DNA from 2 places in the Mesorhizobium koreense genome. Region 2 is predicted to be linked to the other one. Evidence: riboswitches for the same ligand, from Rfam matches in the RefSeq annotation. Region 2 holds a riboswitch; the other holds the start of a gene.
What was found. Region 2 has a riboswitch for cobalamin ahead of RBH77_RS02840 (aromatic ring-hydroxylating oxygenase subunit alpha). Riboswitches for the same ligand answer to the same signal wherever they lie in the genome.
Positions count from the first base shown of each region.

Region 1: another riboswitch for cobalamin. It lies ahead of RBH77_RS13040 (TonB-dependent receptor plug domain-containing protein); the one in region 2 lies ahead of RBH77_RS02840 (aromatic ring-hydroxylating oxygenase subunit alpha).

Region 1 is NZ_CP134228.1:2,743,024-2,759,138, reverse strand. Features, by position in the region: gene RBH77_RS13075 (MATE family efflux transporter) at 1-330, opposite strand, end outside; gene RBH77_RS13070 (hypothetical protein) at 509-1,045, opposite strand; gene RBH77_RS13065 (Dph6-related ATP pyrophosphatase) at 1,046-1,717, opposite strand; gene RBH77_RS24090 (helix-hairpin-helix domain-containing protein) at 1,729-1,986, opposite strand; partial or broken gene RBH77_RS13060 (dipeptide ABC transporter ATP-binding protein) at 2,365-4,554, opposite strand; gene RBH77_RS13055 (ABC transporter permease) at 4,568-5,725, opposite strand; gene RBH77_RS13050 (ABC transporter permease) at 5,737-6,771, opposite strand; gene RBH77_RS13045 (ABC transporter substrate-binding protein) at 6,905-8,566, opposite strand; cobalamin riboswitch at 8,820-9,024, shown strand; gene RBH77_RS13040 (TonB-dependent receptor plug domain-containing protein) at 9,162-11,075, shown strand; gene RBH77_RS13035 (ABC transporter substrate-binding protein) at 11,130-11,957, shown strand; gene RBH77_RS13030 (FecCD family ABC transporter permease) at 11,954-12,943, shown strand; gene RBH77_RS13025 (ABC transporter ATP-binding protein) at 12,943-13,737, shown strand; gene RBH77_RS13020 (TonB family protein) at 13,734-15,071, shown strand; gene RBH77_RS13015 (alpha-2-macroglobulin family protein) at 15,161-16,115, shown strand, end outside.
Region 2 is NZ_CP134228.1:611,040-627,154, reverse strand. Features, by position in the region: gene RBH77_RS02905 (efflux RND transporter permease subunit) at 1-182, opposite strand, end outside; gene RBH77_RS02900 (efflux RND transporter periplasmic adaptor subunit) at 315-1,526, opposite strand; gene RBH77_RS02895 (alpha/beta hydrolase) at 1,576-2,382, opposite strand; gene RBH77_RS02890 (LysR family transcriptional regulator) at 2,609-3,529, shown strand; gene RBH77_RS02885 (IclR family transcriptional regulator) at 3,543-4,271, opposite strand; gene RBH77_RS02880 (ABC transporter ATP-binding protein) at 4,319-5,134, opposite strand; gene RBH77_RS02875 (ABC transporter permease) at 5,216-6,052, shown strand; gene RBH77_RS02870 (ABC transporter substrate-binding protein) at 6,103-7,089, shown strand; gene RBH77_RS02865 (SDR family NAD(P)-dependent oxidoreductase) at 7,152-7,886, shown strand; gene RBH77_RS02860 (DUF4286 family protein) at 7,829-8,584, shown strand; gene RBH77_RS02855 (2-keto-4-pentenoate hydratase) at 8,553-9,449, shown strand; gene RBH77_RS02850 (class I SAM-dependent methyltransferase) at 9,464-10,507, opposite strand; gene RBH77_RS02845 (putative bifunctional diguanylate cyclase/phosphodiesterase) at 10,751-12,781, shown strand; cobalamin riboswitch at 13,051-13,256, shown strand; gene RBH77_RS02840 (aromatic ring-hydroxylating oxygenase subunit alpha) at 13,370-14,617, shown strand; gene RBH77_RS02835 (FAD-binding oxidoreductase) at 14,637-15,740, shown strand; gene RBH77_RS02830 (hypothetical protein) at 15,737-16,009, shown strand; gene RBH77_RS02825 (hypothetical protein) at 16,016-16,115, opposite strand, start outside.

The sequences.
Region 1 (16,115 bases), 2.1 Mb from region 2:
GAGACCGACCACCCAGAGGCTCATGCGTACCGAACGGCGCACGGCCCGCGCGTCTCCTCGCCCTTCCGCCGCCGCCGCAACAGGCATCACCGCGATGGCGAAGCCGCTGCCGAAGATATAGACGATGAAGAATATCTGCGTGCCGAGCACCGCAGCGGCGAGTTCGACGGCTCCCAGCCAGCCCACCATCACCGTATCGGTGACATTGAGTGCCATTTGAGCGAGTTGCGTGCCGATCAGCGGCACGGCAAGCACGACCGTCGCCCGCCCGTGACTGAGCCACGCGCCGTCGTTCCTTTCCGGATATTCTGGCGAAGCTGGCGAGTGCATGACGTCGTCTTTCGATTCGCTCGTTCGCATGTGAGATTGCCTTCGCCGAAGGCCCTACAGCATCGCCGCGTAAAAGCGAAATCCGCCTCACGGCCCTCCAACGACCCTCGGGATGTATTGAAGCCGAGCACCCACGCCAGGCAGCGGGTTACACGATCTGGAGCAGGCTTGACCGGCGCTAAATCCGGTTGCGATCGTCGAGGATCACGCGCGCCGTACCGGCCGAAGTATCGGCCTCTCCGATGAGGTCGCCGCCCACCATGCCGAGATCGCCGGCCGACCAGCGCACCCGCGTGAAGACATACCAACGCCCGCGCGGCAGGTTCTTGAAAATGAAATTGCCATCCGTGTCACAAACCGCGCGCCGCATAACCGCATTCAAACGGGGATCGGTCGCCTCCGGCAGCACCGGATGCGCCTTCATTCGCGCAAGCTCGACCATGCGCTCGAACGAGCGCGTACGCGGGAAAAGCAGGACCGGCTGGCCCGTGCAGGGGATGGTGTCGCCCTGATCGTGCAGGAACGCTTGCCCGGCAAGCGTCGCATCGCCGGGGCGCTCGTATCGGCGAAACTCGGATTGCGAATAGGCGATCTCGAGCGGGGCGTTCGGGTCGAGCGGCGGCTCCGACGACTGGCAAGCGGCAAGGAAGAGTGCCGCGGCGCATGAGACCGGCAGCACGGTCAGGGCAAAATTCCGGAACGGGATCATTGTCATCTATTTCAGGAGGATATCCGCGAAGGCGAAGCCATCCCTCTCCTCGATTTCGCCGATGGATGTAACGATCGGTGCGGCGAAAATCGGGCCGGCCGTGACCACCGTGTGGAATTCGCCGTTTTCCCCGCAAGGATCGACGCCCGCCGGCAGGTCGCGCAGGAAGCCATCATCGAAGCTGCGGCCGGCGAAAGAACGGTCGAGTCTTCTTGTATCGACACAGGCGACCCGCGCTTGAAGCCCGGACGCGATCATGGCTCCGGCGAGATCACGCGTGTCGCGACCCCAGAGGGGAAAGAGCGCTTGCATGCCGGCCGCCGCCATCTGCTTCTCGCGATAGGCGCGGATATCTTCGAGGAAAAGATCGCCATAGATGACGTGCCGGATGCCTTCGGACCTGAGCCTGCCGAAAGCTTCCTCCATCCGCGCTTCGTAAACGGCATTCGGGCAAGGGTTCGGCAGCATGACCTTCACCGCCGGCAGTTCCAACGCCTCGACCTGCCGGTCGAGGAGTTCGTGGCGGACGCCATGCGACTGCACGCGTCCGGTCGCTTCGTTGATGGTGGTCAAAACGCCGACGACATCCGCCAGCCCAAGCCGGCGCATTTCGTACAACGTAAAGGCGGCGTCCTTGCCGGAACTCCACGACAGGAAAGCCTTGGGTCGATCCGGCATGCGATCCCGGACTAACGCGGCTTCTTGCCGAAAACGCGGATGTACTCGGCCTCGCCGCCCTTCGCCAACGCCTTAGCCTGCTTCACCCAATCGTCGCGTTCGATACGGCCGGCGAAGTTGAGATGGTCGTCGACCCATTCTCGCTCGGCCTTCTTCCAGGCGGCGACCTGCGAGAAGCGGTAGATGCCGAGACCGTTCAGGATAGTCTCGAATTTGGGGCCGACACCGGAGATGAGCTTGAGATCGTCCGGCTTTTTCGGTTTCGCCATGCGCGGCGGCTGTTTGCCGACCGAAGCCGCTGAAGCGGCCGGCTTGCCGGAAGCCGGCTTCCGAGATGGAGCGGTTGCTGATCCGGCAAGCGTGCGGCCAGCTATTGGCGCCTTGCGCGATGACGATGCCGAAGTTGCGGCCCGCGCGCGACGGGACGGGGGTTGCCCCCTGTCGAACGCGGTCGGCGTATCGGGATCGACCGCCTGACGGCCGCTGCCGACCCGGCCCGGGCGCAACGGCACAGAAGCGGAAGTCTTGGCTGGCCGCGCCCCGGCGCCTTGTCCGCCGACATCGTCGCGCACCTCCTCGCGGCGAACACGGCGCGCCTCTTCCTTGCCCTCCGCCTCGAACTCGGCCTCGTCGGCGGCCGCACTTCCCCTCTTGCCGCGTGGCCGCCTGGGTGGCGGGCCTGCAAAACCAGGATCGCCCTTGGCGCTGCGACGTTCCTTGCGCCGCGGAGTATCCTGCGGCTCGCCTTCGTGAGCGGCATGGGCCTTGTCGAACTTGATGACCGGTTCCATTCCCGCCAGCACATCGTCGGAGAGCCAACACAACGATTTATGCCCGTCGCCGAGATCCTTGACCGGCGGCACCTCGGTTTCGCAAAGGTTGTCCGGAACCAGGTGCTTATAGCCGCAGCGTGTCTGGAAAGGGCAGCCGGTCGGCGGGTTCATCGCGGAGGGAATGTCGCCTTCCAGCACGACATGCTTCTTCACCACGCTGGTGTCGGCGATCGGGATCGCGGAAAGAAGCGCCTCGGTATAGGGGTGGTAAGGCGGCGAAAATATCTGGTCGGTCGTCCCCTGCTCGACGATGTAGCCGAGATACATCACCACGACGCGGTCGGCGATATAGCGCACGACCGAAAGATCGTGGCTGATGAACAGCATCGTCGTCTTGTTCTCGCGCTGGATGTCCATCAACAGTTCAGTCACCGCCGCCTGCACCGATACGTCGAGCGCTGAGACCGGCTCGTCCGCCACCACCACCTTGGCGGCGCCGGCAAAGGCCCTGGCCACGCCGATGCGCTGCTTCTGACCGCCCGAAAGCTGGCGCGGCTTGCGCACCGCGAAAGCGCGCGGCAGTTTCACCAGATCGAGCAGTTCCAGCATTTTCTGGTGCCGATCGGCCGGGCTATTGCCGACGTGGAATTTCTCCAGCGTGCGCACGATCTGCGAACCGACGCTGTGGCTCGGATTGAGCGTGTCGAACGGGTTCTGGAAGACCATCTGGATCGACGCGACGGTGTTCACGTCACGCGACTCGACAGCCGTCGACTGGATCTGCTTGTTGCCGAGCGTGATCGATCCGCTCGTGGCCGTCTCCAGCCCAAGCAGCATCTTGGCAAGCGTGGACTTGCCGCAGCCGGATTCACCGACGATGGCGACCGTTTCGGATTCGCGCGCCTCGAAGCTGATCGTCTCGTTGGCCTTGACCACGCGCGCCTCGCCGCCGCCGAACACCTCGTTCGCGGCAACCCGGTAATATTTGCGCACATCGTCGATCTTGAGCACGGTATCGCCGGCCTTGATCGGCTCGCTCTTCTTCGTCGCATCCTCCGGCAATGCCGACCAGTCGATCTCGTTGAAGCGCACGCAGCGGCTGAAATGGTTCTCGTGGCCCTTGACCGGGATCATCGGAATCTCGGCGGCGTTGCACACACCCTCCACGAAATGGTGGCAGCGTGGGCCGAAATTGCAGCCTTTCGGCCGCTCGTGCGGCAGCGGCAATTGGCCTGGGATCGCCACCAGCGGCCGCGTGTTCTTGTCGGCCCCCGGTAGCGGGATCGAGCGGAAAAGCCCCTGCGTATAGGGATGCCGCATGCGATCGAACACGTCCTTTACGGTACCCGTCTCTACCGCCTCGCCCGAATACATGACCGTGATGCGGTCGCACGTCTCCAGGATCAGGCCAAGATTATGGGACACGAAGATCATCGACGTGCCGAACTCCTTGCCGAGCCCCTTCACGAGGTCGACGATGCCCGCTTCCACCGTCACGTCGAGCGCGGTGGTCGGCTCGTCGAGCAGTAAAAGCGCCGGTTTCGAGAGCAATGCCATGGCGATCACGATGCGCTGCTGCTGGCCGCCGGAAAGCTGGTGCGGATAGGATTTCATCATCCGCTCCGGGTCGGGCAACCTCACCGCCCGCAACATCTCCAGCGAGCGTCTGTAGGCCTCTTCTTTGGAGGCCTTCTCATGGATGATCGGCACCTCCATCAACTGCTGCCCGACCTTCATCGCCGGGTTCAGGCTCGCCATCGGCTCCTGGTAGATCATGGCGATCTTGTTGCCGCGGATGGCGCGAAGCTCGTCTTCCGACAGTTCGCCCATGTCCCGGCCCTGGAACAGAATGCGTCCGCCGACGATCTTCCCGATATTGGAAAGATCGCGCATGATGCCCAGCGACACGGTCGACTTTCCGCATCCGGATTCGCCGACGATGCCCATCGCCTCGCCCGGCATGACCGTGCAGGAGAAATCCATGACGGCGGGAATCTCCCCCTTCCGCGTAAAGAAGGAGATGGAGAGGTTTTCGATCTCGACGATCGGCTGAACGGCGTTCATGGCATCGGCTCCGTCAGTCTTTCAGTGACTCTTCGCGCAACGCGTCGGCAAGGAGATTGAGGCCGAGCACGAAGGACATCAGCGCGATCGCCGGCGGCAGCGCCGGATGGATGAAGGCGCGCAGCAGTTGGCTGCCATCCTTGATGGTCGTTCCCCAGTCCGGGCTTTCCGGCGGCATGCCGAGGCCGAAGAAGCCGAGCGTACCGAGAAGGATCGTCGTATACCCGATCCTCAGGCACGCATCGACGATCAGGGGTCCGCGTGCGTTGGGCAGCACTTCCCAGACCATGATGTACCACGGGCTCTCGCCGCGCGTCTGCGCGGCTGCCACATAGTCGCGCGTCTTGATGTCCATAACGAGGCCGCGAACAATGCGGAAGACGCCTGGCGAAGAGGCGAACACGACGGCGACGAAGATGTTGAGCGTGCTCGGGGTCACCTGGATCAGCCCGAACGGATCGTTGAAGAAGACAAAGGTCGAATAGAGCCAATAGGTGATGGCGAGCACGACCAGAAGCTGGACTGCCAGAAGCACAGGCCTGCCGATGTAACGCGTGCCGAAGGCCATGCAGGCGAGGATGATCGGGAAGGCGAAGAAGACGCCGGCCGTCGCTCGCGGCAATCCCGTTTCCACGATCTCCGGCGACACCAGCAGGTAGAAGAGCAGGATCACGGGGAAGGCAAGCACGAGGTTGGCCAGGAAGGACAGAAACGAATCCGTCTTCCGGCCGAAATAGCCGGCTGGAAGGCCGAGCGTGATGCCGACGGTGAGCGCCACCAGCGTCGCCAGCGGCGCGATGAGAAGCACGATGCGGCTGCCATCGACGACGCGGCTGAACACGTCGCGCGCGAGCTTGTCGCCGCCGAGCAGGAACGGGTAGCCGCTCTTCGGCTCGATGGCGCCCGGCAGCGCGTTGCGCATGACGGCTATCTGCTCGAGCGGATTGAACGGGGAGACGTAGTGGGAAAATACCGCCGTGAAGAACCAGAAGCTCAGGATGGCGATACCGGCAATGCCGACGCCGCTATCGTAAAGCTGGCCGTAAAGGCCAAGCCGCTTGCGGTAGCGATAGCTCACGCCCATGAGGATCGCCATCGAGACCCATACCGGCCACAGCCGGTAGATAAGGATGTGGATGACGATATCGGTGGGGGAAATGAACTGGAGCATGGCCCTTCCCCCTATTGCACGCGGATGCGCGGATTGAGCAGCGCATAGCCGATGTCGGAAATGAGCTGCGTGATGAGGACGATGAAGACCGACACCAGCGAGCAGCCAAGCAGAAGGTCGATATCGTTGTTGCCGGCCGCCTCGACCAGCGTATAGCCGAAGCCCTGGTAGCGGAACATGATCTCGACCACCACGACGCCGGTCAAAAGCCACGGGAATTGCAGCATGATGACCGTGAACGGCGCGATCAGCGCATTGCGCAGCGCGTGCTTCATCACCACCGCATTGAAGCTCAGCCCCTTGAGGCGAGCCGTGCGGATATATTGCGCCGTCATCACCTCGACCATCGAGGCGCGTGTCATGCGGGCGATGTAGCCCATGCCGTAGATGGCGAGCGTCATCACCGGCAGCGTGAAATTGACGAAAGTAATGCCCTTGAACGTCGCGCTGGCGGCGGAGCCGTTGAACCAGCCGAGCCAGGTGGCGAAGATGACGGTGAAAATGACGCCGGAAACATATTCCGGCGTGGCCGTACTGCCGATGGCCAGGATCGAAAGCGTACGGTCGGTCTTCGACCCTTCCCGCATGCCGGCAAGGACGCCGATGATGAGTGCGCCGGGTATCATCACCATCATCACCCAGAACATCAGGATGCCGGTCGCCTCAAGCGCGGGAAAAAGCTTGTTGCTGACCTTGGTGCGAAATTTCGTGGAGCAGCCGAAATCGCCTTCCAGCACGCCCGAGAGCCTGGGCTCCACCGTCTCGCCGCAATAGGAGAAGCGCGGGATCGGCTTGCCCGCCTCGTCGCGCGCCGGCTGCTTCGGCCACAGGCCGATCCATTCGGCATAGCGCTTCAGGAACGGATCGCGATAGCCGTAGCGGGTGAGCCAGCTTTCGACCTGCTCCTGTGTCGCGCGGCTGTTGGTTTGAGTCAGGGCAAGCTTCTTGAGGTTGGGCTCCAGATTAACGAGATAGAAGACGACGAACGTCAGGCAGATCATGGTAAGCACCATGACCCCCAGACGTCTGGCTATGAAAGATAGCACCTATGCCCCTCCTCAAGGCTTGGGTTTGCTTTATGTCTGCGTTCCCCCTCTCTCAAGGCCGGACGGCACCGGCCTAGAGAACCGTCAAGCGGGGGAGCTTGGCCGCTCCCCCTTGTTTTTTTTGCGTCAGTCGTCAGGCGTCGGGATCGAGCCAGGTCTTCTCGTAGTTGATCTCGAAGGTCGGGTGCATCGGGTTGTTCTTCACCTGCTTCGTCGAGTGGTTCACGATCGTGAGCCAGAAGGGCTGGATGATGACGCCGGAATCCTGGAGGATCTGCTCCACGTCCTTCATCACTTCTTTGCGCTTCTCCGGATCGGCGATCGCCAGCGCCTCGCCGAGCTTCTTGTCGAAGTCCGGATTGGAGTAGGCTGTCTCGTTCCAGGCAGCACCCGTCGTGTAGCCGAGCGAGAGAACCTGGACACCGAGTGGCCGCATGTTCCAGTTGGTGGTCGAATAAGGATATTTCGTCCAGTTGTTCCAGAACGTCGAGCCCGGCAGGATGGTGCGCTTGACCTTGAAGCCGGCGTCGCGCAACTGGCCGGCGACGGCATCGCCGGTGTTCTTGTGCCAGTCCTCGTCGACCGAAATCAGTTCGTGCTCGAAATCCATCTGGCCGGCGTCCGTCATGAGCTTCTTGGCGCCCTCGACGTCCCGCTTCTTCTTCGGCAGCGGGTAGTACTCCGGATGGATCGGCGCGACGTGATGGTTTTCCGCCTCCGTGCCGAGATTGTTATAGCCGAGCTGCAGCACGACCGCGTTGTCGACCGCCATCTGCAGTGCGTTGCGCACCTTCTGGTCGTCATAGGGTTTATGCAGGATGTTGGTGCGCGCCACGATCGTGGTAGCCGTCTTGGCCGCCGACTTCACCAACCCCATGCCGTCGAGAATCTGGATGAAGTCCGCCATCGTCTGATAGTCGGTGTCGATCTCGCCGGCGTCGTAGGCGTTGACGTAGGCGTTGAAGTCGGTGCCGTAGTCGATGAACTGGACGCCGTCGAGGTGAGCCTCGCCACCCCACCATTTGCCCTTTTCGCGGCGCTTCGCCACGACCTTTGAGCCGACATCGTAGGAGACCAGTTCGAAGGCGCCGGTGCCGATCGGGTTCTTGATGATGTCGGAGCCCATCTTCTCGTAGTCGCGGTGCACGACCAGGCCCGGATAGTCGGCGAAATTCGGGATGATGGAGATGTCGGAAGCCGGCAGCTTGAGCTTGACCGTATAGTCGTCGGTTTTGGTGATGGCGCCGTCGCGTGCCTTGCCGGTCTTGGGATCGACCATGCCGCCCATGCGGGCCGCCATGGAATTGCCTTCGGCCTTGTTGTCGGCCCAGCGCAGGAGATTATACATCACGTCGTCGGCGTTGAACTTGTCGCCGTTGTTCCATTCGGCATCCTTGCGCACGTGCAGGATGTATTCGGTGGCGTCGTCGTTCACCTCCCAGCTTTCGAGCAGCATGGGCTGGAACGTGTATTCGGTCGTGTACTTCACCAGCGGCTCGAGGAAGGTGCGCGTCGCGTTGGCGAGTTCCGACCAGTCATAGGTGCGCGGATCCTTCTGCGCCTTGACCGACATGGCGCAGCGGAGGACGCCGCCCTTCTTCGGGGTCTCTTCGGCTGCCTGGGCCGGCGTCGGATCGGCGAGCCCGATCATGCTGTAGGCCATCGCCGTCGAAGCGCCCATGACGCTCGCGATGGCGAGGAATTCGCGGCGATCCACCTCCCCCGCCTTCGTGGCTTTCGCCAACTTCTCGACCACCGCGGGTACGCGGTCGCCGTTACTCTTGTACATCGTCATTGCCATCTCCCATTGTTTGGCTTTCTTCCCCTAGCATTCCGCATCTGGCCCATGATGTCAAAAGCGGTGCCGCAGCGGAAATCACGAATGAATGTGCAACACCGATACCCGACCGGATGCTGCAATTGCGACAAGAGTGACGCAAATCCGCAACTTTGAGGACGATTTCCGCCCCTGCCCGTCGCTTTCAGGCGAACCGCGATCGGCATGGCCGGCCACGAGACCGTTTGACGTGCTCCCCGCCGGTTGCTACTGCTTTTCCCACGCTCGAGGTGCCCCGGACCGGGTTCGGCCGGGGTTAAGAGGGAATACGGAAGGATCGGAGAGGTCCCGGCCGTAGCTGCTCCCGCAACTGTGAGCGCTGAGGCATGCCGACTACGCCACTGGGCGAACGCCCGGGAAGGCCGGCCTGCCGATGAAGCGCGAGCCAGGAAACCTGCCTTGGGCCGTCACCTACCGGATGCGGGGTGCTTCCGGGGCTGTGTTCTCGCAGTGGTGACGTTGTCATCGCTGGCGGGACTTTTGCTAGTACAGGCAGATCGTTCCCACCGGCTGTTTCAGGCCATTGACCGCGCATTCGCGGCAGGGGGAACGCATGCAGATCAACTTTCGCAACACCATTTCCGTTCTAGCCATTCTCGCCGCATCCGGCGCCGCGCCCGCGCTCGCCCAGGACCTCGACATCGGCGAGGTCGTGGTGACGGCCAACAAGACACCGACCGAGAAGTCGAAGGTGGGGTCGACGGTGACGGTCATCACGAAAAAGGATATCGACAAGGAATCGAAGGCGACGCTCAACGATTATCTGACGCTGGTGCCCGGCATGAATGTGTCTTCACCCGGAGGCATGGGCCAGGAATCGAGCCTGTCGCTGCGCGGCGCCGACAAGAAGTACATCAAGACACTATTCAACGGCATCGATATCTCGGACCCGACCTCGACACAGGTGCAGACGCCCTATCAGAATCTGCTGATCGGCGGGATCGGTAGCGTCGAGGTCCTCAAGGGCTCGCAATCGACCCTTTATGGCTCGGACGCCATTGCCGGAGTGATCGGCATTTCCACCCTGACGGGGATCGAGCCGGGCATTCACCAGGAAATATCCGGCGAAGGCGGGTCCTTCGGTACATGGCGCGGTGGCTATTCGCTCAGCGGCGCGGACGATACCGGCAAGGCCGCGCTCGGCATCTACGGGCTCGACACCGCCGGCATATCGGCCGCGCTGGTCAACGGCGCGCCCGCGGTCGACAGCAATCCCTCGCATCTCGAACGGGACGGCTTCCAGGATTTCAACATCAACTTCGCCGGCGAAAAGCAGATCACAGACTATTTCTCGGTCTTCGGCGCGGCGCTCTACATCAATGCCAAGGGCGACTACGACGACAGCGGCAACCCTCCGACCGACAACACCTTCAACAGGTTCGACACGCAGCAGAAGGCCGCCCGTCTCGGCTTCAATCTCGACCTTCTCGACGGAAGGCTGAAGAACACGTTCGCCGTGCAAGCCTCGCAGATCGACAGGGGACTTAACAGCGTCTCGATCTTCGGGCCCTACGATGCTGACTTCCGCGGCGAGCGCACCAAGGCGGAGTATCAGGGCTCCTTCGAGGCCAGCCGCTGGCTGACGCTGCAGTATGGCGCCGATTACGAACGGCAGTCGGCCCACGCCACCGACAATTTCGGCACCGATACCAACGAATCGTTCAACATCGGCGGCCTGTGGGGACAGGCCGTCGTCAGCCCGGTCGAGAACCTGACCCTGACAGCCGGCCTGCGCCACGACGAGCACAGCGAGTTCGGCGGCCATACGACCTACCGGCTGACCGGATCCTATTCGCTTCCCGATTATGGGACCCGGTTCCACTCCTCCTACGGCACGGGTTTCCGCTCACCTAGCCTTTACGAGCTCTACGATCCCTTCGCTGGCAATTCCGCTCTCCGCCCCGAAGAGAGCAAGAGCTTCGATATCGGCGTCGAACAGACCTTCCTTGACGGCAGATTCGTCGGCGACGTCACCTATTTCATGCTCGATACGGACAATCTGATCGATTACGATTATACTACGTCGCGTTACGTCCAGCTCCCCGGCACGACCCATCGCAACGGCGTCGAGGTCTCGCTTTCCTGGGCCGCGACTTCTTGGCTCGATCTCGGCGCTTCCTATACGTATACGCATACGCGCCAGCCGGATGGCGAACGCCGCCCGCGCATCCCGGAACATGATTTCGCCATCGCGGCGACCGTCAGGCCAGCTGAGAAATGGGCGGTCACCGGAGTGGTCCACACAGTGCTGAACACCGTCGACCGTATTTCGCCTTCCTTCGGCACTTTCGTTAACGTGCCGCTTGACGACTACGTTCTGGTCGACGCCAAAGTCTCTTACAAGCCGACTGAGGCGACCGAAATCTATCTGCGCGGCGAAAACCTGCTCGACCAGAAATACGAGGTCGTGAAGGGTTACGGCACGCCCGGCCTCGGCGTCTTCGCCGGGTTCAAGGCAACATTCTAGATGGGCGGGCGAGGCAATAGCATTCGCAGGAGAGCGCTCTTTGCGCTTTCGGCCATGCTCTGTCTTGTCCTCCCCGCCAACGCGGCCGATCTCCCGCGCGTCATGTCGCTCAACGTCTGCACCGACCAGCTTGCCATGACGCTTGCCGCGCCCGGCCAGATCGTGTCGATCTCCGACCTCGCTTCGGATCCCGGCCTTTCCTTCATGCACGCGGAGGCCGCCGCATATCCGAAGAATCGCGGGCTGGCGGAGGAGGTCTTCCTCGCCCGCCCCGACGTCGTGGTGACCGGCACCTATACGCTGCACAACACGACCGACCTGCTGAAGCATCTCGGCTTCCATGTCGAGGAATTCGCCTACGCGCAGACACTCGACACCATCCCCGGTGAGATCCGTCGCATGGGCAAGATCCTGCATCGCGAGGCAAAGGCCGAAGCGGTGGCTACGAATTTCGAGACCGGCCTGAATGCGATAAAGGCCTCCGTCTGCGGCCCGGCGCCGACCGCCATCGCCTACGGCCAGAACGGTATTTCGCAGGGTGCCGGCACGCTCGCCGATTCCGCCATGCGCGCAGCCGGCCTGAGGAACCTCGCCGCCGAACTCGGCTATGCCGGCATGACCCCCTTCCCGCTCGAACTGCTGATCGAGCACAAGCCGGACATCGTCATCCTGCCGGAGCAGCTTTCGGAGGCGCCGTCGCTCGCCGACCTCACTTTGAAAGATCCGGCATTGCGCGCGCTGAAGGGAACGCGCTTCGGCCATTTCGTGCCGGAAGGCGCGTGGTCCTGCGGCGGCCCTTTCGTGCTGGAGGCGGTGAAAGCGCTGGCCAAAGTGCGCCAGCAGGTCTCGCCGTGCTCGTCATCGGGGACACCGACACAATGAGCCCGCTCCGCCTCAATCTGGCGCTGGCCGTGCTGATGGCGATCCTGTTCGTGCTGTCGCTCCTGATCGGCCCGGCGCATCTCGGGCCGATCACCTCCATAAAGGCGCTGATCGCCGGCGGCGACGAGGCGACCCGCATTATCATGCGAGAGATCAGGCTGCCACGCGCGCTGCTCGGCCTCGCGGTGGGCGCTTCGCTCGGCCTGTCGGGCGCGGTGCTGCAAGGCTTCCTGCGCAACCCCCTCGCGGAACCGGGCATCGTCGGGGTCTCGGCCATGGCGTCGCTCGGCGCGGTCGTCATCTTCTATAGCGGCCTTGCCGGCGCATCGCTCTATGCGCTGCCGGCCGGCGCGCTCACCGGTGCTTTCCTCGCCGTCCTCATCCTCCTCGCCATCGCCGCCCGCCACGGCTCGACCCTGACATTGATCCTCTCCGGCGTGGCGCTGTCGAGCCTCGCCGCCGCGTTGACCTCGCTGGCGCTGAACCTCTCGCCCAACCCCTTCGCAAGCTACGAGATCATCTTCTGGCTACTTGGCTCGCTGAAGGACCGCTCGATGATGCATGTGGCGATCGCGCTGCCGCTGATCATCGCGGGCTGCGCACTGCTCGCCGCCACCGGCCGCGCGCTCGACGCCTTCTCGCTCGGCGAGGAGGGTGCGGAAAGCCTCGGTATCGACCGCAAGCGCACGCGCCTTCTCGTCATCGCCGGCACGGCGCTTGCCGTCGGCGCCGGCACCGCCGTCACGGGCGCCATCAGCTTCGTCGGGCTGGTCGTGCCGCATATGCTGAGGCCGCTGACCAACCGCATGCCGTCCAGTCTTCTCCTGCCGAGCGCCATGGGCGGCGCGATCCTCCTGCTTGCTGCAGACATCGTCGCCCGGATCGCGGTTTCCGCGCACGAACTCAACGTAGGCGTGGTCACCGCGCTGATCGGCGCACCCTTCTTCCTGTGGCTCATCGTCCGTTCGCGGCGGGAGTTGTTCTGATGATCGAGGCGGAAGACCTCTCCGTCGATCTTTCCGGCCGCCGCGTGGTAAGCGGGGTCGGCCTCAAATTGGAGCCCGGCACGATCACCGGCGTGCTTGGCCCGAATGGCGCCGGCAAATCGACCCTCATGCGGGCGCTGGCCGGCCAGCTTGCAAGCACCGGCCGCATCACCGTCGACGGACGCGACCTCGGCCAGCTTTCCTACGCCGAGCGTGCCCGGCTGATCGCGCATCTGCCGCAGGCTCGCATCATAAGCTGGCCGCTTACGGTCCGCGATCTGGTCGGGCTCGGGCGGATGCCCTGGCAGGGAATGAGTAGGGCCTTCTTGGACCACGACCGGGCGCTATGTGCCGAAGCGATGGCGACGATGGACGTCACCGACCTTGCGGAGCGACCGGCGACCGAGCTTTCCGGCGGCGAGCAGGCGCGCGTCCTTGCCGCCCGCGCCATCGCGCAGGACACGCCGGTGCTGCTTGCCGATGAGCCGGCATCCGGCCTCGACCCGGCGCACCAGATGACGATGATGGCCGGCCTCAGGAAGCTCTCCGCGAAGGGGCGGTCGCTTCTCGTCTCGCTGCACGATCTGACGCTCGCCGCGCGCTGGTGCGACCACATCCTCCTGATGAAGGAAGGCAGGCTGGCGGCCGAAGGCACGCCCGCCGACGTGCTGACGCCGGAACGGCTGGGCGAAGTGTTCGGCATCGTCGCCCATATCGACCACGATTCCGGCGGCATGATCCTGGCGCCGGTGGCGCTGGCCAATGCGGCGGGAACTCGCGAGGCGCGCCGATGAAGCATTGGCCGAGCTTCGAACCGTTCGAAGAAGCCGCAGACAGCAGCAGCTTCCTCGCGCTGTGGCCGTCCATCGTAGCGGACGAGCCGGCGGAAACGGGTTCAGGGGCCCCGGTCGAGGCGGAGCCGCGAGCCGGGAAAGTTGCGGGATCGCCCACTCCTCCCACCGTCGATCCGGCCGATGAAACCGTGTCACCACCTCGGTCAAATCACCGCCGTTTCCCGTCCCTGCTCGTCCTGCTTTCGCTTGCGGTTCATGCCGCTGCTCTCGTGCTCACCGCGCATTTCCTGACCCAGCCGGGCGTCGAGGCAGAGACCGATGCGATCTCGGTCGAGATCGTCGTCGATGCGCCTCCGAACCCCAGCACCGATCCCTCGCTGGCTGGAGTAGCGGCGACCGAAGCCGACGAGGCTGACGAAGTGGAGCCCGATAAAGCAACGGTCTCCGTTCCGTCGCCGGCGCTTTCCCTGCCACCGACGCCACCCGATGTCGAGACGACCCAGCCTGCCGCAACCACGGCAGTCGAGGTACCGAAGCCGGAGCTTTCCCTGCCGCCCGAACCTCCGGCCTTCGATGCGCCCAAGGTGCTCGCCACCCGGCAAATAGCGGAAGAAAAGGTTCCGGCGCCGGCCCTGCTCCTACCGGAAGTGCCGCCGAAAACTGAGGCCGAACAGCCGGCTCGGCCCGCCACGGAGGTTGTGGAAGCCGTCCCGCCCCCTGCCCTCAAGCTACCTGATGCCGCGCCGCAGATTCCTGATGGTGCCGAACTGCCGGTCACGCTCCCCGGGGTGGCGCCGCTTCCCGCGCCAGCACCGGATCAGCCGAACCCGATACGGAAGGCTGAAAAGCCGGTACCGGTGTCGGAGGACGTAGAACCTGTCCGGAGCCAACGCAACACGAAGCCTGACACAGATCGCAAAACGAGCCAGCATCAGGCCGTGCAAGCCCCGAAAGAAACCCGCAAGACCGCCGATCGCCCCTCCTCCTCAGGCGTGGGCAAGGTGGCGGGGCGTGGCTCGGTCGCTTCGCGCGGCGGCGCCAGTGCCGGCGAGAAGGCGGCCTACGCCGCCCGCCTGCGCAGCCACGTCCAGCGCTTTGAGCGCTATCCGGCCGAGGCCGAGCGCAACGGAGTCACCGGCGCGGCGCGCATCGCGATCACCATCGATCGGAGCGGGCGGCTTCTCTCCTCCCGTCTTGCCGGAAGCTCGGGATCCGCAGTCCTCGATGACGCGGCAAGGGCGACCGCAGAGCGCGCCTCGCCCTATCCGCCGCCGCCCGACGGCATCGGCGGCCGCACGCTCACCTTCGCCGCGACCGTGCGCTTTCGGCGGTAACGCGCCACCTTCGCGACGTGCCTCAATTGACATCGCGGCTCGAACCATCATCATCGTCAAAAGGGACGGCGGCAGCATTGGAGGCAGGCATGCGATTGCGCGCGGCTCACGGCTTTTTCCTCTTTCTCGCAAGCCTGTTCCTGTCCTTGACTGGTCCGGCATTTGCTGCCGAAAGTGCGCGGACAATCGTAACGACCCAGAACTCCGACTATTTCGGCTTCGACCTGCGCTCGGAGCAGAACTTCAGTCTCGACCAGTGCAAATCCGCTTGCCTGGCGGACCGTTCCTGCCGTGCCTTCACCTATAACTCGAAGGCGCGCTGGTGCTTCCTCAAATCCGATTACCGCACGCTCAATCCGTTCAACGGCGCGGTCGCAGGCAAGGTCGTCGACCTGACCAGCGAGCCCGATATCGGCGCGCCCGCCAAGCTCGATTTCCTGCCGAACTGGCTCCCCGACGAGGCGATCAACTACCGCCAGCAGGTCACGACCGCCACACCCGCGGCCTCGGATGGCCTGAACGCGCTTGTCACCGAGGCAGACGCGGTCATGCTGACAGACCCGCGCGCGGCGATGCAGAAATACGCCGACGCACTCACCATATCGCCTGATGACAGCACGCTGTGGACGAGCCTCGTGCGCGCCGCGCTTGCGATAAAGCCGGCCAACAGTACCGACGAAGACAGCCTCAAGAGGGCGGCGTCTTCCGCCGCCTATAACGCCTATCTGACCTCCCGCACGACGAGCGACCGGGCGACCGCGCTTGCCGTGCTGGCGCCGGCGCTCGAAAAGCGGGAGGCGTTCCGCCCGGCGATCCAGACCTACGAGGCGAGCCTCGCCCTCCAGCCGAATGCCGCCGTCAAGGCCGCCTATCTCGACCTCAAGGCGCGCAAGGGCTTCCGCGTCGTCAACAACACGGTCGATTCCGACAACCAGACGCCACGCGTCTGTGCGCAATTCTCCGACCCGCTGGTGAAGGAAGGCGTCGACTACGCGCCCTTCGTCAGGGTCGACGGGCAGGCGCCGAAGGCGATCACCGCCAATG
Region 2 (16,115 bases):
TCGGCGATCACCTTGGGGTTGGCGCCGGGATATTGCGCTCTGACCACGATCGAAGGCGGCACGACTTCGGGATATTCGGAAATCGGCAAGGCGTTGAGGCCGAGCAGGCCGGCCACGAGGATCAGCACCGACAGAACCCCGGCGAAGACCGGTCGATCGATGAAGAATCTGGAAATGTTCATGTTACGTCCCCTGATTGGCGCGTGCGGCGGGCGAACTGGCCCGTGCATGGCCGGAAACCGGCCATGCTGGCGCGTTGGGAATTCGGATCGCTCCCGGCCGACGGGTGGGAAGCCGGCCGAAAGCTCAGATGGCTAGCGTTCGGCCACGTCTATTGCAGCCGGTTGTTCTACCGAGGCCATTGCGACCGGCTCCGGCGCGACGACCGCGCCGGGGCGCACGTGCTGAAGTCCATTGACGACGATGCGTTCGCCCGGCTTCAGCCCCGTCTTGACGATGCGCAGCCCGTTCGCCCAGTCGCCGAGAGCGATCTGGCGATAGTCGAGTTTGTTCTGCGGATCGACGACGAGGACGAACTTCTTGTCTTGGTCCGTTCCGACGGCACGCTCGCTGATGAGAAGCTGCGGCTGCGGTTTCGGCTGGCCGATGCGCACCCTTACGAACTGTCCGGGCAGGAGCAACCCGTCGGGATTGTCGAACACCGCGCGGAGCTGGACGGTACCGCTCGCCGTATCGACCCGATTGTCGATAAACTGCAGGTGGCCACGGACCGGCTCGCCGTCTCCATCAATCTCCATCTCTACGGGAATGCTTTCGGTCGCGCGCCCTCCTGACGGGTCGGACGGAAGTTCGGACAGAACACGGGCCACGACCCCTTCATTGACGTCGAAGCCCACATAGATCGGGTCCACGGAAACGAGCGTGCTGAGCACGGGAGATCCCGAGCCTGCGGCGACGAGATTGCCGACCGTGACCTGAAGCTTTCCGATCCGACCGGATATCGGCGCGCGGATCTCGGTATAGCCGAGGTCGAGTTCCGCCGATTGGAGAGCCGCCTGGGCGGAACGGAGCGATGCCGTCGCCTCATGGTAGGCGCTCATGCGTTGGTCGAGATCGCTCTGGGAGACGGTGCGGCTTTCGACGAGCTTCCGGCCTCGGTCGAGCTCGAGCTTGGTGAGTTCGACGCGCGCTTCGGCGGCCGAAACCTGGGCCCTGGCCTGGGCAACCGTCGCTTCGAAGGGAGCGGGGTCGATCGTCACGAGCACGTCGCCTTTCTTGACGAGCGCGCCCTCGCGGAAGTTGACCGACTGGATCGCTCCGGCCACGCGTGACCGCAGATCGACCCGGTCGACCGCTTCAAGCCGCCCGGAAAACTCCTGCCATGTGGTGACGTCCTGCAACTTCACCGTCGCTACCGATACCGAAACAGCGGCGGGCTCAGTGGCGGCGCTTGCACCGGCCTTGGCACCGTTGGATTCGTCGATGAGCGCGGTCGCGGCCAGGAGAGACAAAACCGCACCAAGTCCGGCGCCGGCAAGCAGTCGGCGGGAACCGAAAATCGTCATAGCAATCTCCTTTACGGCCTCCGGGCCGAAAAATGGGGGAGCGGCTCTCTCATGAGAGCAGCGCTCCGGTCTGTTGGAAGAACGCGGCGAAATCGCCACGGATTTTTTCCTCCCAATCCTGCCTGCCCCCTGCCTCGTCCGCATAGGCGGCCGGCCAGCCTGTCGGGCCGGTCAGAACATGTTCGCGCACGAGCACACCCGCCTCCCGCAGGCGCCGCGCGTAATTCAGGCTTTCGTCACGCATCGGGTCGTCTTCGGCCGTGATGACCAATGCCGGGGCGATCCCGGCAAGCCTCGTCGACAAGGCCGGCGCCGCGTAGGGATGGCAGGCCTTGGCGGCGAAGCCGAGATAGCGGTTCCAGCCATCGGCCCACTTGCATCGCCCCGCGCTCGGCTCCGTGGCGCGGAAGGACCGCGTCGCCATGCAAGGATCAAGCATCGGCGACAGCAGGATCTGCCCGCGAAGCGCGCTCATTTGCTGGTCGCGCGCCATCAAGGCGACGCCTGCCGCAAGATTGCCGCCCGCCTCCTCGCCTGCGACGAAAAGAAAGGATTTACGGTTGGCCAACTTGGCGCAGCGCCGCTTCAACGCCTCCAACACGTCGAAAACGAATTTGAGTGCGGCCGGAAACGGGTTGGCGTTGGCCAGCGCATACTCGACGGAAACCACGATGGCGCCGGCATCGGCCAATTGCCCGGCGACCCGCGCGCCGCTTGCAAGCGAGCCGCCTAGAAAGAGGCCGCCATGCAGATGCAGCACCAGCGGTGGCGTCTCCGGCAACCGGTCGCCGACATAGACCCTCACGGGAACGGGTCCCGCTTCGTCGCAATCGAGGATCTCTTCTTTGAAGGTCATGACGCTGTTCCACTCTTGCCTGCGAAGACCCGGCGCCGGTCCATCGGCGGCGGTAATATCGCATGTGCTCCTGCCAACTCACTGTCAGGATGGTTCGCCCAGCCCTCGGTGCGTGTCGGTTCAGCCCGCAACAAGTGGGATTGTTTTTGTGTTGGAAAAAGAAGCGAAGATCGGATTACACTGTTTCTGTCTGTGAATAATCGGCATGTAGTCGTGGAGGTTTCCAGTGGATCAGCTCGCGGCGATGCGCGCCTTCGTCAGGGTGGTGGAAGCCGGCACCTTCACGCGGGCATCGGATTCCCTTTCGATGCCGAAGGCGACCGTCACCAAGCTCATTCAGGGGCTGGAGGCGCATTTGCGCACCAAGCTCCTCAACCGCACGACCAGGCGCGTCCTCGTCACAACGGACGGTGCTCTCTACTACGAGCGTTCGAAGCGGCTCATTGCCGACATCGACGAACTGGACGGCAGCATGGCGTCTTTGCAGGCGCTCCCCAAGGGAAAATTGCGCGTCGAGATGTCAAGCGCGCTGGCGAGCATGATTCTCGTTCCGGCGCTGTGCCGGTTCCATAAGATCTATCCCGACATCCAGATCGATCTCGGTGTTTCGGACCGGGAGATCGACATCCTTGCGGAGAATGTCGACTGCGCCATACGTGTCGGACAGCTTTCCGACCAGTCCCTTATCGCACGCCGGATCGCCGAGATAAGTTTCGTGACCTGCGCGGCGCCGCTCTACCTGGAGAAATTCGGGGAGCCCCGGCATCCGCGCGATCTTGAAGACGGGCATCGGGTCGTCAGCTATTTTCGTCCGCCGAACGCCCGGCAGGTGCCTTTCGTCTTCACCCGCGACGGCGAACAGGCCGAAGTGACGGGCCGTTGCCTGGTATCGGTCGACGAGGGGATAACCTACGTGTCGGCGGCGCGAGCCGGCCTTGGGATCGTCCAGGCGCCGACCTTCATGGTCCGGGAAGCGATCGGCAAGAGCGAGCTTCGCCCTGTTCTATCCGACTGGCATCGCGAGCCGCTGCCGGTCTACGTCGTCTACCCGCCGAACCGGCATCTCGGCAACAAGCTGCGCGTCTTCGTTGATTGGGCCGCCAATCTCTTTGCCGGTTCCGGTATTGACCGAGGCCTGGACGCCTGACCGACTGGCCGCGTTAGACAGCGTCCCATGCAATGGACATATTGTCGGCCGCGGCGCGTAGCAGCGGAAGAACTTCTGCTATTCTCTCCTCGGAGAACCGGGTTAGAGGCGCGGCGACACTCATCGTACCGACAATCGCGCCACGAACACGGATCGGGACCGCCATCGCTCCGACGCCGGCCTCGGCCTCTTCGTGCGCAAGGCCATAGCCCCGCCGTGAGGTCATATCCAATTCCTTTGCAAGAGCCTCGATCGTGCCGATGGCCTTGGCAGTCCCAATTTCCTCGTGTCCCAGGCCAGCCTCGATCGCGATCCGGAGTGCTTGTTCGCGCGGCATGCCAGCCAGCCAGGCCTTGCCGTTTGCCGTCGCGAACGGAATGATCTTTTCATTCATGTCGGGTTCGTAGACAAGGCCCGAGCGGCGACCGCGCGAGGAACCGATCCAGACCAGCGTCCCGTTCTGAACCGTCGTCAGGCGCACAAGCTCCTTGGTGCGCTGAGCCAGATCGTCGAGGATCGGTTGCCTGAGGTCGACGGTTTCCAGGCGCCTGAGCTGGCGCTGGCCAATGAGGGCCATGCGAAGGGTGAGGTCATAGCATTCGCTCTCGCTGTTCTGGCGAGCCCAGCCATTGTCGATCAGCGTGCCCAGGATGCGATGTGCGGCACTCTTGGGAATATCCAGCTGATGCGCCATGTCGGATAATCGCAGAGGCTGGTCCGCCATCGCCATGACCTCGACCATCGCGAGAGCCCGGTCGACCGCCCCACTTGATTTCCTATTGGCTTCGGTCATGTGTGATCCCTGTTTCTCCCATGCAGCACGCCACGGGAGAGGAATATGTCTGTGACCTCCCCCGCCTTTTCCAGAAACTCGGCTTCGCGTTTCGCCGCCAGCCCGCGGGGACGGGGCAGCTTTATCTCCAGCACACGGTCGATACGCCCCGGTCTGGGTGTCATGACGATCACGCGGTCGGCAAGCAATATTGCCTCGTCGATCGAATGGGTGATGAACAAAACGGTCATCCGGTTCTTGAGCCAGAGATCCTCAAGATCGATCCGCATCTGCTCCCTCGTCAGCGCATCGAGCGCTCCGAAGGGTTCATCCATCAGGAGCAAACGCGGCTTGAGAAGCAGCGCCCTGGCGATTGACACGCGCTGGCGCATACCGCCCGAAAGTTCATGTGGGTATCGATCCGCGAACTCAGCCAGGCCCACGGATTCCAGGAGTTCAAGTGCGTTCGGACGCAACTGCTCCCTGCTCGCCGATGTCATCTCCGCTGGAAACAGGACATTGTCGATGACCGTCCTCCACGGCAGAAGAACGTGGTTCTGGAAGACAATGCTCATGCCCCGTGGCGGCTGCGTGCCTGTGTCGCCGAAAACCGAAATCGTCCCCGTAGTAGCCGCGGAAAGCCTCGATATCATGCGCAGGAGCGTGGATTTCCCGCAGCCGGACGGGCCTACCACAGCGACGAATTCGCCTTCCCCTATGGCAAGGTCCACGCGTTCCAGGGCCTGGATCGCAGCTCCGGCCTTGCCAAATGATTTGCTTACATTGTCGAGAACGACCCCTCGCAGATCATTCCGCTGCACCGGCATTGTCATCCTTTTCTCCTCCGCCGGCGAAAGACTTTACCCTGCGCCCGCACTTTTGATCGGCTACCACTTGACGGAACGATAGTCCATATGGAACATCGTTCCAATATTGGCTACGGCCTCGTGACGAAAGCTATGGGAATGGCGATCCGGCGGCAGACCTCCACCATCATCAGCCTTGTCGGCGCCGCCGTGGCGTGGGAACTGGCAGTCCGGCTTTTCGCGGTTCCGGAATATATCTTGCCGGCACCAAGCCGGGTCTTTTCCGATCTCGTGAAGAACCTCCACGTCGTTCTTCCGGCGGCCTATTTTACGCTGGAGCCGATGATCCTGGGCTTCCTCATGGCTGTTGTCCTTGGCGTCGCGGTGTCGCTTGTCGTCGTCTATTCGCACGTGTTCGAAGCGGTCCTCTATCCGCTCCTGGTGGTGCTGCAGATCATCCCGAAGATCGCGATAGCGCCGCTGTTCATCATATGGGTGGGTTTTGGGCTTCCCTCGAAGATCCTGCTCGTGTTCCTGCTTTCTTTCTTTCCGGTCGTCGTCAATTCGATCGTCGCGTTCAAATCGGTGGAGGCGGAACTCTATGATCTCGCGAGGAGCTATCGCGCGAACCGGCTGAAGATATTCTGGAAGGTCGAGTTGCCGGGGGCGCTGCCGTCACTTTTCGCCGGCTTCAAGGTCGCCGCCGCGCTTTCGGCGACCGCGGCGGTCGTTGCCGAATTCGTCGCTTCGGACAACGGGCTCGGCTACCTGCTCCTTGGCTATAACGGCAATATGAATACGAGCATGTCGTTTGCCGTGATCGTCGTCCTCAGCGTGCTCGGCCTTCTTCTTTATGGCGTGGTCGAACTGATCGAGCGCTGGGCAATCCCATGGCACGTTTCGCAACGGCGCGACGACTTCACCGTCGGCCAGAGCCCTGCCTGACCGCGCCTGTCGACCCACATGCAACTGACTTAACCGGGAGGATCCTAGACATGAGACTGATTGGAAAGACTATTGCCGCCGGGGCGCTTGCGCTGGCGTTTGGTGTCGCTTCCGCGGCACCGACATTGGCGGCAGACAAGGTGAGCCTTCGCCTCAACTGGCTGCTCAGCGGTGTCCACTCGATTTTCTACCTCGGTGTGGAGAAAGGTTTCTACAAGGATGCCGGCATCGATTTGACCATCGGCGAGGGTCAGGGATCGGCGCGCACGGTCCAGGTGATTGCGACTGGAGGCGATACGTTCGGTCTTGTGGACGGCGGCAGCGTGATCGCGGGAGCAAGCCGTGGCGCGCCGGTGAAATCGGTGCTCGGGATCATGAACACCTCTCCTTACGGCATGTCGTTCCGTGCCGATTCCGGCGTGAAAACGATCAAGGACGTCGAAGGAAAAACAATTGCCGCCACCGCCGGGGAAGCTTCCCTGCCGCTGCTGCCGGCGATCTGGAAGCAGAACGATGTCGATGCGAGCAAGGTAAAGATCCTGAATGTCGACGGTCCAGGCAAGATCGTCGCGATCCTTCAGAAGCAGGCGGACGGTATTCTTGCGGGCCTCGAGGGCCAGGTTGTCATCCTCAACCAGAAAGGTCTCGACCAGAAGGTCTTCTCTTTCGCCGAACTCGGCGTCAACACGCAGGGCCTCACCATCATCGCGAACGACGAGGAGACCAAGTCCAATCCGGATCTCGTAAAGCGCTTCGTTGCGGCGACCCTCAAATCGATGGAGGCCGCGAAGGCTGACCCGGACGCCGCGGTGGCGGCCGCCGCAAAGGCCAAGCCCCAGGCCGACCCCGAACTGCTGAAGGCGCAGTTGAAGGTCTCGCTGACATTGATACCGTCCCCGTCGAAGCCGGACGCGCCGCTCGGCCAGATGGAACTGGCGGATTGGCAGCGGACGCTCGACCTGATGAAGCAGTATCAGGATATCGAGACGGACAAGGCCGCGGACAGTTTCTTCACCAACGAGTTCATCGGCAAATAGCCGGCGTTGTCGCGGGCGTCATGGTGCGCCCGCGACGTATCCTTGCAGGCAGGTGCGCGGTGATGGATGCGGCAACATACGATCTGTCCGGAAGGATCGCCGTGGTGACGGGAGCCAATGGCGGATTCGGTACGGCAATTTGCCGGCGGCTCGAAGCGTGTGGCGCAACGATTGTCCGCTGGGACCTGAGGCAGGATGATCGCGGTGACGGTGTCGAAGTCGACGTAACCGACCAGATGAGCGTCGAGCGGGCCGCTGCCGTTCTTCGAGAGCAGCATGGCCGGCTCGACATCCTCGTCAACAATGCCGGCATCGTCGGCGACGTCCACCCGACTTGGGAAATTCCGGTCGAGGAGTTCCGGCGCATCCTGGATGTGAATCTCTTCGGTTCTTTCCTCGTCTGTCGCTCGCTCGTTCCGTTGATGATCGAAAGCGCGGCTCGGAGCGGGTTTGGGCGCATTGTCAACATGGCCTCCATCCAGGCGAAGGAGGGCATGCACATGGCGGCTGCCTACAGTGCCGCCAAGGCGGGCCTCGTTGCGTTGACCAAGAGCCTTGGCAAGGAACTGGCGCCCAGCGGAATTCTCGTCAACGCGATCACCCCGTCGGCTTCCCTGACGGCGATGAGCCGGGACGCACCGAAGGAACGGCTTGACGACATCCTGTCGCGTATCCCGATGGGACGCTTTCTTGAACCGGACGAAGTGGCGGCGATGGTTGCGTGGCTCTCATCCGAAGAATGCAGTTTCAGCACCGGCGCCGTTTTCGACCTTTCAGGCGGCCGGGCCACCTATTGAAGCGAGGTAGAATGGCGCTCCTTGGAAAAGCAGTCGTTGCCATCTGGAACGACATCACGCCCGAAGGGCGGTCGAACTTCATCGAGTGGCACAACCGGCAGCATATTCCAGAGCGGGTCGGCATACCGGGGTTCCATCGCGGCCGACGCTACATAGCCGAACATGGCGCTCCCGAATATTTCACGCTCTACGAAGCGGTGGATGAAACGGTTCTTTCCGGCCCTGGGTATCTGCAGAGGCTCAACAATCCGACCGACTGGACGCGGGAAGCGACCAGCGCCTTCCGCAACACCGAACGGGGCGTGTGCGGCATCGTTCATTCCATCGGCTCAGGCGACGGCGGTTACATGCTGACTGCTCGTTTTGATGCCGAAGCAGGAGAAAGAACAACGCTTCAGAAGCATCTGGTGGAGCGGCTCGGCGCCATCGAACGTCTTCCGTGGATCAGCGGGGCGCATCTGTGCATTGCGGATACCGCCGCAAGCGGTATCGAGACGGCAGAACGAAAAGGCCGTCAGGTGAGCGTGCCAAACTGGATCGTGATGATCGAAGGCTCGTCGGCGTCCATGGTCGAAACCGCTGCGTCCGAGCTTATCGAAGGGGATCTTGTCGCCAACGGGATGAAGGGGGCGTCTCAGCGCGGGCTGTATCGGCTGGAATATTCCCTTGCCGAGTTTGAAGGTCCCGGCATTGGGTGAATCCTACCCCTCTTCAATCCGGGACCAACTCGGCAGTCTGCTTGCCGGGCTCGCCCAATCAGGCGATCTCATTGGCCTCCCCGAGATCGAAGCACGTGGGCTTCTGCCGGAGAGCGTCGAGGACGTGATGCGTGTGCAGGCTGCTTCCGTGGAAGGGCATCCTGTTGCGGGATGGAAAGTCGCTATCGGTCCCGGCGGGCTTCCGGTCGCGGCGCCGCTGCTGAATCTAGTGAAAGCCGATAGTAGCAGGCATGCAACCTGCAACTGTCCGAACCTGACGGCAGTCGAGGTCGAGATTGCCTTTTGCCTCAAATCCGATCTTGCACCGGACAGAGTCTACGGGCGAGAGGACGTGCTCGCGCACATCGGTTCTGTTCACTTGGGCATCGAACTGATTGCACCGCGGCTCCACGAAGGAGACAAGGCGCCTTTCCTTCTTTTCCTGGCCGATCGACTCGGCAATGGTGGTTATGTGGTTGGACCCGAACTGGATCCTGCCGTGCTTGACATGCTGGCGTCAGCCGCCTCACGGCCATTAATGAAAATCCAGATCAACGGCACCGAGAAACAAGCCGTTTGTCCCGCCCATGCAAATGGTGACCCGCTGGCGCCCTTGGTCGCCTACGCCAACGCACAGAACGATCGTCTGGACGGGCTCCGGGGAGGACAATTCGTCACGACGGGAAGTCTATGCGGAGTCCTGCCGGTTCGGGGGGATTGTCGTCTTCAGATCGACTGGCTGGGCACCCTGTCGATCGATTGCCAGGATATCCAGCGTCCAAATCCGGCTGCTTCGGGTAGCCAAAGAGCAAGTCCGGGCTGCAGCCAGACGAGAAACATGCCGAAGATCAGCAGCAGGACGTAGGGTGCCGCACCTCCTCACGCTTCGCGCTTGCGCACCGTGCCGTAGACTATGTTCCGGTTCGATCCGTAATAGACTTCTGCCTCCACCACATTCCTATCGACCGCGGCGTTGATGATGTCCCACATGTCGTCGGCGGAGCGGAGAAGGAGCGGCCAGTCCATGAATGTCTCCATGTAACCGTCCGTGGTGATCTCGTCGCTGAAATTGGCGAACAGAAACCTGCCGCCGGGTTTGACCAGTTCCATTGACCTTTGCAGCAGGCGAACGCCGACAGCGCGCGGAAGATAGTCATACAGACCAGAGGCGTAGACGAGATCGAACGTACCGAGGCTGTACGCGCGCCTAAGAATACCGCGAACGGAACCGTCCCTCGCCTCGACCACGTTCCCGGCCCGATCACGGTTCACCACGGCCACGCTGACGGGATCCTGATCCAGGCCGACCCAGCGTTTCAATTTTCCCCGGGCAAGAGCCTCGGAAAGCTCTGTTTCGCGCAAATGGCCGCACGCAATCGCCAGAATCTCGGCCTGGTCGATGCGGTTGGCGGTCTCGTCGACGCTCTTCGCCAATATATCCCGTCGTTCGCGCCCGGCCACCGAACTCGGAGCATCGCTGGTATAGGCATAAATCTCCTGTCCAAGCGCGGATGACGACGCCACGATCCCGGCCGCGCTTGGGTGCTTGTAATAGATGTCCAACAAGCTCGCATCGCCCGAATAGCCACGCGGCTTCTCAAAGGACCAGCGCGTGAATGGATCCTGCAAAAGATATTTTGCGACACGATGCTCTTGGGCGAGCGGAATGAGCTGTCGCCAAACGCCAGGACTCGCTTCACGGCGAAGCTCGTGAAGCCTGCCCGCAAGACGATCGACGATGGGAGCAGCAGGCTGCTGGCCGGCGAAGCCCTGATAGGCAAGATCGAGGATAAGCGCCAGTTGGGCGGTCCGCTCGCGCAATTCGCCGGGATCTGGGGCGAGTCCGGATACTGGATCGTGCTTCCGGATCAGGTCGGACGTTATAAGACTGGATTTGTCTAATCTCAGTTTTGCCTTCGCCATCGAATGTCCCCGTAGCCGAATGAACAAGCATAGGCACGCGACCTCATAGGTGCGACGCTTTTTCGTAAAATTTTACATAATGCGCGAAATTGGGGCGAGGCTTGCCGCGTGTTGTCGAGAACGGGGTTAACGGTCGGTTAGCGACATTCGGGTTTTCTTGTGCGGGGCGATCCATTCGATCGCGATGCATAACCAGTTCTTTGTTACTTCGACCGTAAGGGGTAGCCGCCGAGGAACGCTTCAATGCATCTGTCGAAGGACATCGCTCGAAAAGTCTTCAAGGCTACCGCGCGTTCGCGCTGGAAGCCTGCCGATCCAACGCTTTGGGCATTGCTCATGCGGAAATATGCGGATCGGAACCGGACGATTCTCCGCTGGGGGATGGCCGCGGCCGTCCTCAGCTATATCGGCTATGGCCTCTTCGACTGGTTGTTGTTTCCGGATATCGCCGGGCGCCTCATCCTCACTCGCCTGACGCTTGGCCTGGGGTTCCTTACCCTTATCGAGGTGTGCGCTCGCCGGGGGGCAGAACTCGCTACCCTGCATCTCATCGCCGCGTCGGCGATCGTGGCCGGCGCCGTCGGATGGCTCGCTTTTGCTATCGGCACGAGCCATCAATCGGAGCTGTCCTATTTCATGGTGTTCGGGACGGTCTTTATCCTCGGGGCGAATCTCTTCTTCAATTTTCGCCTTTGGCTTTCAATCGCCTCCTCGGTCGTGGTGACCGTAGCCTTCATCGCGGCTGCGCTGTTCTCGCTTAATGCCGACATTGTGGGCCGGGCGATAGTGTCCGTCTACTTTGCGAATTGCTTTATCTTGTCGCTCTACCTTTCATGGCGGCTCAGTCTGGAGCGATATCAGGAATTCTTGCATACTCTTCGCGCTCAGGTTCAGGAGCGGGCTGCTCTGGAAAAGGGCGAAAAGCTGGGCGAAATCGCTAATACGGATCCGTTGACCGGGTTAAGGAACCGGCGGGCGATCGCGCGCGAATTCTCGGAATTGAGCAAGCAGTGGGCTGCGGGTGGTCGCGACATCGGCGACGACGCAATCGGCGTGTTGCTCATAGACGTCGACCATTTCAAGGCGTTCAACGACCGGCTCGGACATCAGGCCGGCGACGATTGCCTAATGATGCTCGCGGATGCCTTTGCCGAGACGGCATCCAGGCACAAAGCTATTGCCGGTCGCTACGGCGGCGAAGAATTCGTCGTTTTATGCCGGATCGAAGGGGAATCGAAACTCCGCGTGGTCGCGGAAGAATTTTGTCGCGCCGTCGAAAACCTGCGGATCTCCCATCCCAATCGCAGCGACGGCCATGACATTGTCACGATTAGCGTCGGCGCCACGCTGACACGCGCAGACAAAAGCATGGAGCTTCGTGTGCTTTTGCAAGAGGCGGACCGAGCTCTCTACGCCTCGAAGTTCGCAGGCCGTGCGACGTTGTCGATCTACGACCCGGCGGCCACCGACCAGGAAAGATCCGACGAAAATCTATCCCGCCTGCTGAAGGTCGCCGTCGACCGGGGGCTCGTTTCGGTGGCCTATCAGCCGATCTACGATATCGTATCCGAGCAAGTGCTTGGCCATGAAGCCCTCATGCGTCTGCGCGACCAGGACGGCAGCGACATCAGTCCGGAGGTTTTCATACCCGCCGCGGAGCAGAACGGCTCGATCGTCGAACTGGGCACATGGCTGATCGACCAGGCATGCAAGGACATGGTCGAGCACGAGTTGGGCTCGCTCGTGACGGCGAACGTGTCGGTCGTTCAGCTCAGGACGCCCGGTTTTCCCCTGCAGATCACCGATATTCTTGGCCGACATGGACTCTCGCCGCAGAAACTCGCGCTCGAAGTGACAGAGGGCAGCGACATTTTCCTCGAGGCGCGGGCCGCAAGGAATATCGAGCACCTGAGAAGTCTGGGTGTCCAAATCTGGCTGGACGATTTTGGAACGGGATTTGCAGGCCTCGCCTGGCTGCGCCGTTTCAAGTTCGACGTTGTCAAGATCGATCGCAGCTTCCTGCACGACTCCGACACGCCGCGAGGAGCCGGCTTGCTGCAAGACATGGTAAGACTTCTTCGCAATCTCGGCTACGCCGTGCTCATCGAGGGTGTGGAGACTGAACAGCAAATGATGGTCCTGAAGCAGATGGACATTCATTGGATTCAGGGTTTCCTCAAAGGACGCCCTGTCCCGATCGAGGAGGTTGGCCAAATGATGGAAGGGCCATTCGCCAGCAGGTCGGTGCCGAAAGCGCGAGCAGGGGTAAATTAGTCTCCGACCCCTTCCGCCAGGACGGTCGATATAGCGTATTGGCTTCTTGCCCGAGGGTCGAGCGAGACTGCGCCTGGTCGATCCGTTTCCGAGCGATAGAAAGCAGCCTCGATTCCAATGGCCGGGAATTAACTTGCACTCCGGGAAACGAGGAGGACGAAACAAGATCATGGCGATCTCGGTGCTCTCGCCCGTGACTGAGAATATGATTGTCGCCTTCGCACCCGGCGCGTGTCGCTTTCACGACCTTGCACCAGGCCGTTCCATGATGTGATGGATTTGTTCGAGGTGCTCTCCGGCTTGTGGCCGGAGGGAGAATTGGGAAGCCGGTTGATGCCGGCGCTGCCCCCGCAACGGTAGCGGAGCGAAAAACCCCGACGAATGCCACTGGATCCGAATGATCCGGGAAGGCGTCGGGAAGGCCTGACAAGGCCAGCTCCGGAGTCCGGAAACCAGCCTGGAACATGTTGAAACCGACTGATCGCGGTGGGCGGTCAAGAGGCGGAGCGTTCCGGGCGGTCGTGCCCGTGGCCATCCACCCCTCCATCACCACCAAGTTCAGTCCTTGTGCCAATTGCGAGGACGGACATGGACGCGCGCAACGAAATGCCGAGGCTGCTTGGCAGCCGCCGGCAAGGGTTTTCCCTTCAACAACCCTTCTACATCGACCCGGAATTCTTTCGGCTGGACATGGAACTGATCTGGTATCGCGACTGGCTGTTCGTCGGCCATGATTGCGAGATCGCCAGGCCGGGCAGCTACTTCACCTTACAGGTAGGCGACTATCCGATTGTCGTGGTGCGCGGGCGCGACGGCGCCATCCGCGCCCTGCACAACACCTGTCGCCATCGCGGCAGCCGGGTATGCACGGCGGAGCGTGGGAGTTCAGCACGGCTGGTCTGCCCCTATCATCAGTGGACCTACGACCTCGACGGATCGCTGATTTTCGCGCGCCAGATGGCGGACGGCTTCTGCAAGGCGGATTTCGGCATGAAGCCGATCGCCTGCGAGAGCGTCGCCGGCTACATCTTCATCTGTCTTGCGGACGAGCCTGCCGATTTCGCGCCGTTCCGCACGCTGATGGAGCCCTATTTCGCGCCGCATGACCTTGCCGAGGCCAAGGTCGCGCACGAGACGACGATCATCGAGAAGGGCAACTGGAAGCTGGTCTGGGAAAACAACCGCGAGTGCTATCACTGCGCCGCGAACCACCCGGAACTCTGCAAGACTTTCCCGGAAGCGCCGACCATCACCGGCGTGCCGAGCGTCGACAGCGATCCGGAAATGCTGGAGCACTGGGCGCACTGCGAGAGGGCAGGCCTGCCGTCACGCTTCCGCATCGACGAGGCCGGCCAGTATCGGGCCGTGCGTGCGCCGCTTCTAAGGAACGCGGTCTCCTACACGATGAGCGGCAAGCCGGCCGTGCATAGGAACCTGTCCGATGCCGTTTCGGCCGACCGCATCGGCACGCTCATGCTCTACCACTATCCGACGACGTGGAACCACGTCCTGGTCGATCATGCGACCACCTTTCGTGTCCTGCCGATCAGCGCCACGGAAACGGCGGTGACGACCAAATGGCTGGTCCACAAGGATGCGGTCGAGGGTGTCGATTACACCGTCGACGAACTCACCCATGTCTGGGCGATGACCAATGACGAGGACCGGCGCATCGTGGAGGAGAACGCCTTCGGCATCAAGTCGCCGGCCTATGAGCCGGGACCCTATTCGGAACTGCATGAGGGCGGCGTGATCCAGTTCGTCGACTGGTATGCGGGCTTCATGGAGCGGCGGCTGGCCGAGGGCGCGGAGCCGGCACTTCGTTCCGTCGCTTGAGGAGGCGGACATGAACGCCATGACAGAGCTTTCCCTTTATCGCCATCTAGACGAGATGACGCCGTGGGACGATCGGCTTCAGGTGCTGGAGGTGATCGGCATCGCCGACGAGGCGCCGGAAGTGAAGACTTTCGCCTTCCGTTCGGATGCGCAAACCTGGTTCCGCTACAAGCCCGGCCAGTTCGTGACGCTGGAACTGCCTCTTGGAGAAGAGCCGCTGATGCGCAGCTACACGCTGTCGTCCTCTCCGTCGCGACCCTTCTCGGTCGCCGTGACGGTGAAGGCGCAGCCGGACAGTGTCGGCACGCGCTGGATGTTCGAGAACCTGAGGGTCGGCGATCATGTCAAGGCCTATGGTCCGGCCGGCGACTTCTCGCATCATGATCATCCGGCGGCGAAATATCTCTTTCTCTCGGCCGGCTCCGGCATCACACCGATGATGTCGATGCTGCGATGGTTCTCCGACTGTGCGCCGTGGACGGACGTCGCCTTCGTCAATTGCACAAGACGGCCGCAAGATGTGATCTTCCGCAGGGAACTCGAACTGCTCGGCAACCGCATGCCGGGCCTGTCACTCGACTTCCTGGTCGAGGAGCGTTCGGGAAACGAAAAGTCCTTCGGTCACCGCGGCCGCATCGACGACAGACTGCTGCCGCTGCTGGTCGCCGATTTTCCGGACCGGGAGATCTTCTGTTGCGGGCCGGAGCCCTTCATGCGTTCCGTGCGCGACATGCTGGAAACCGCGGGCTTCGATATGGCCCATTATCATGAGGAGAGTTTCGGCAGGCCAGCGGCGATGGCGGTATCGCCGCCGTTTTCGGACGAACCGTCGGCCGATGCGCAGGAAGCTCCGACCCGGGAGGCAGTGGCAATCCGTTTCGCCGCCTCCGACGTCGAGGCGCAGTGCCTTCCCGGGCAGACCGTGCTTCAGGCCGCACGCGGCGCCGGCGTGCGCATTTCCGCCGCCTGCGAGTTCGGCCTGTGCGGCACCTGCAAGACGAGGAAGCTCTCCGGCGAGGTCGAGATGAGCCACAATGGCGGCATTCTCGATGAGGAGATCGCCGAGGGCTATATTCTCTGCTGCTGTTCCAGGCCTCTTACGCCGATCGAGATCGAAGCATGAGGCGCCGTCGCGAAGAACTCGTTACGCGCGGCCACTGGATCGACCGGGCAACCATGGCCCGGATATCGCCGCTGCCGCCGCCCGAGGAGGTGTTCGCCGACTGGCTGCTGTCATTGCCGCCTGACGTGGACATCGAAGCTGCGGCCAGGCAGCAAATCGAACTGATCGATCGGCGCGTGAATTTCCATCCGGACGTTCACTGCCTGCGTATGCTGCTTGTGGCTGTCGCGGGCGAAGGTGCCTGGCAACGATCTTCGAGGAATCTCTGAGGAGCGTCATGTACTGAGGCTGGCTTGCAGGCGCCTCTGGTCGCCCTCGCGGATCAGATTGCCTTCCCCGGTCGAGGTGAAGCGCTTGCGGGCCGCCTTGACGGCG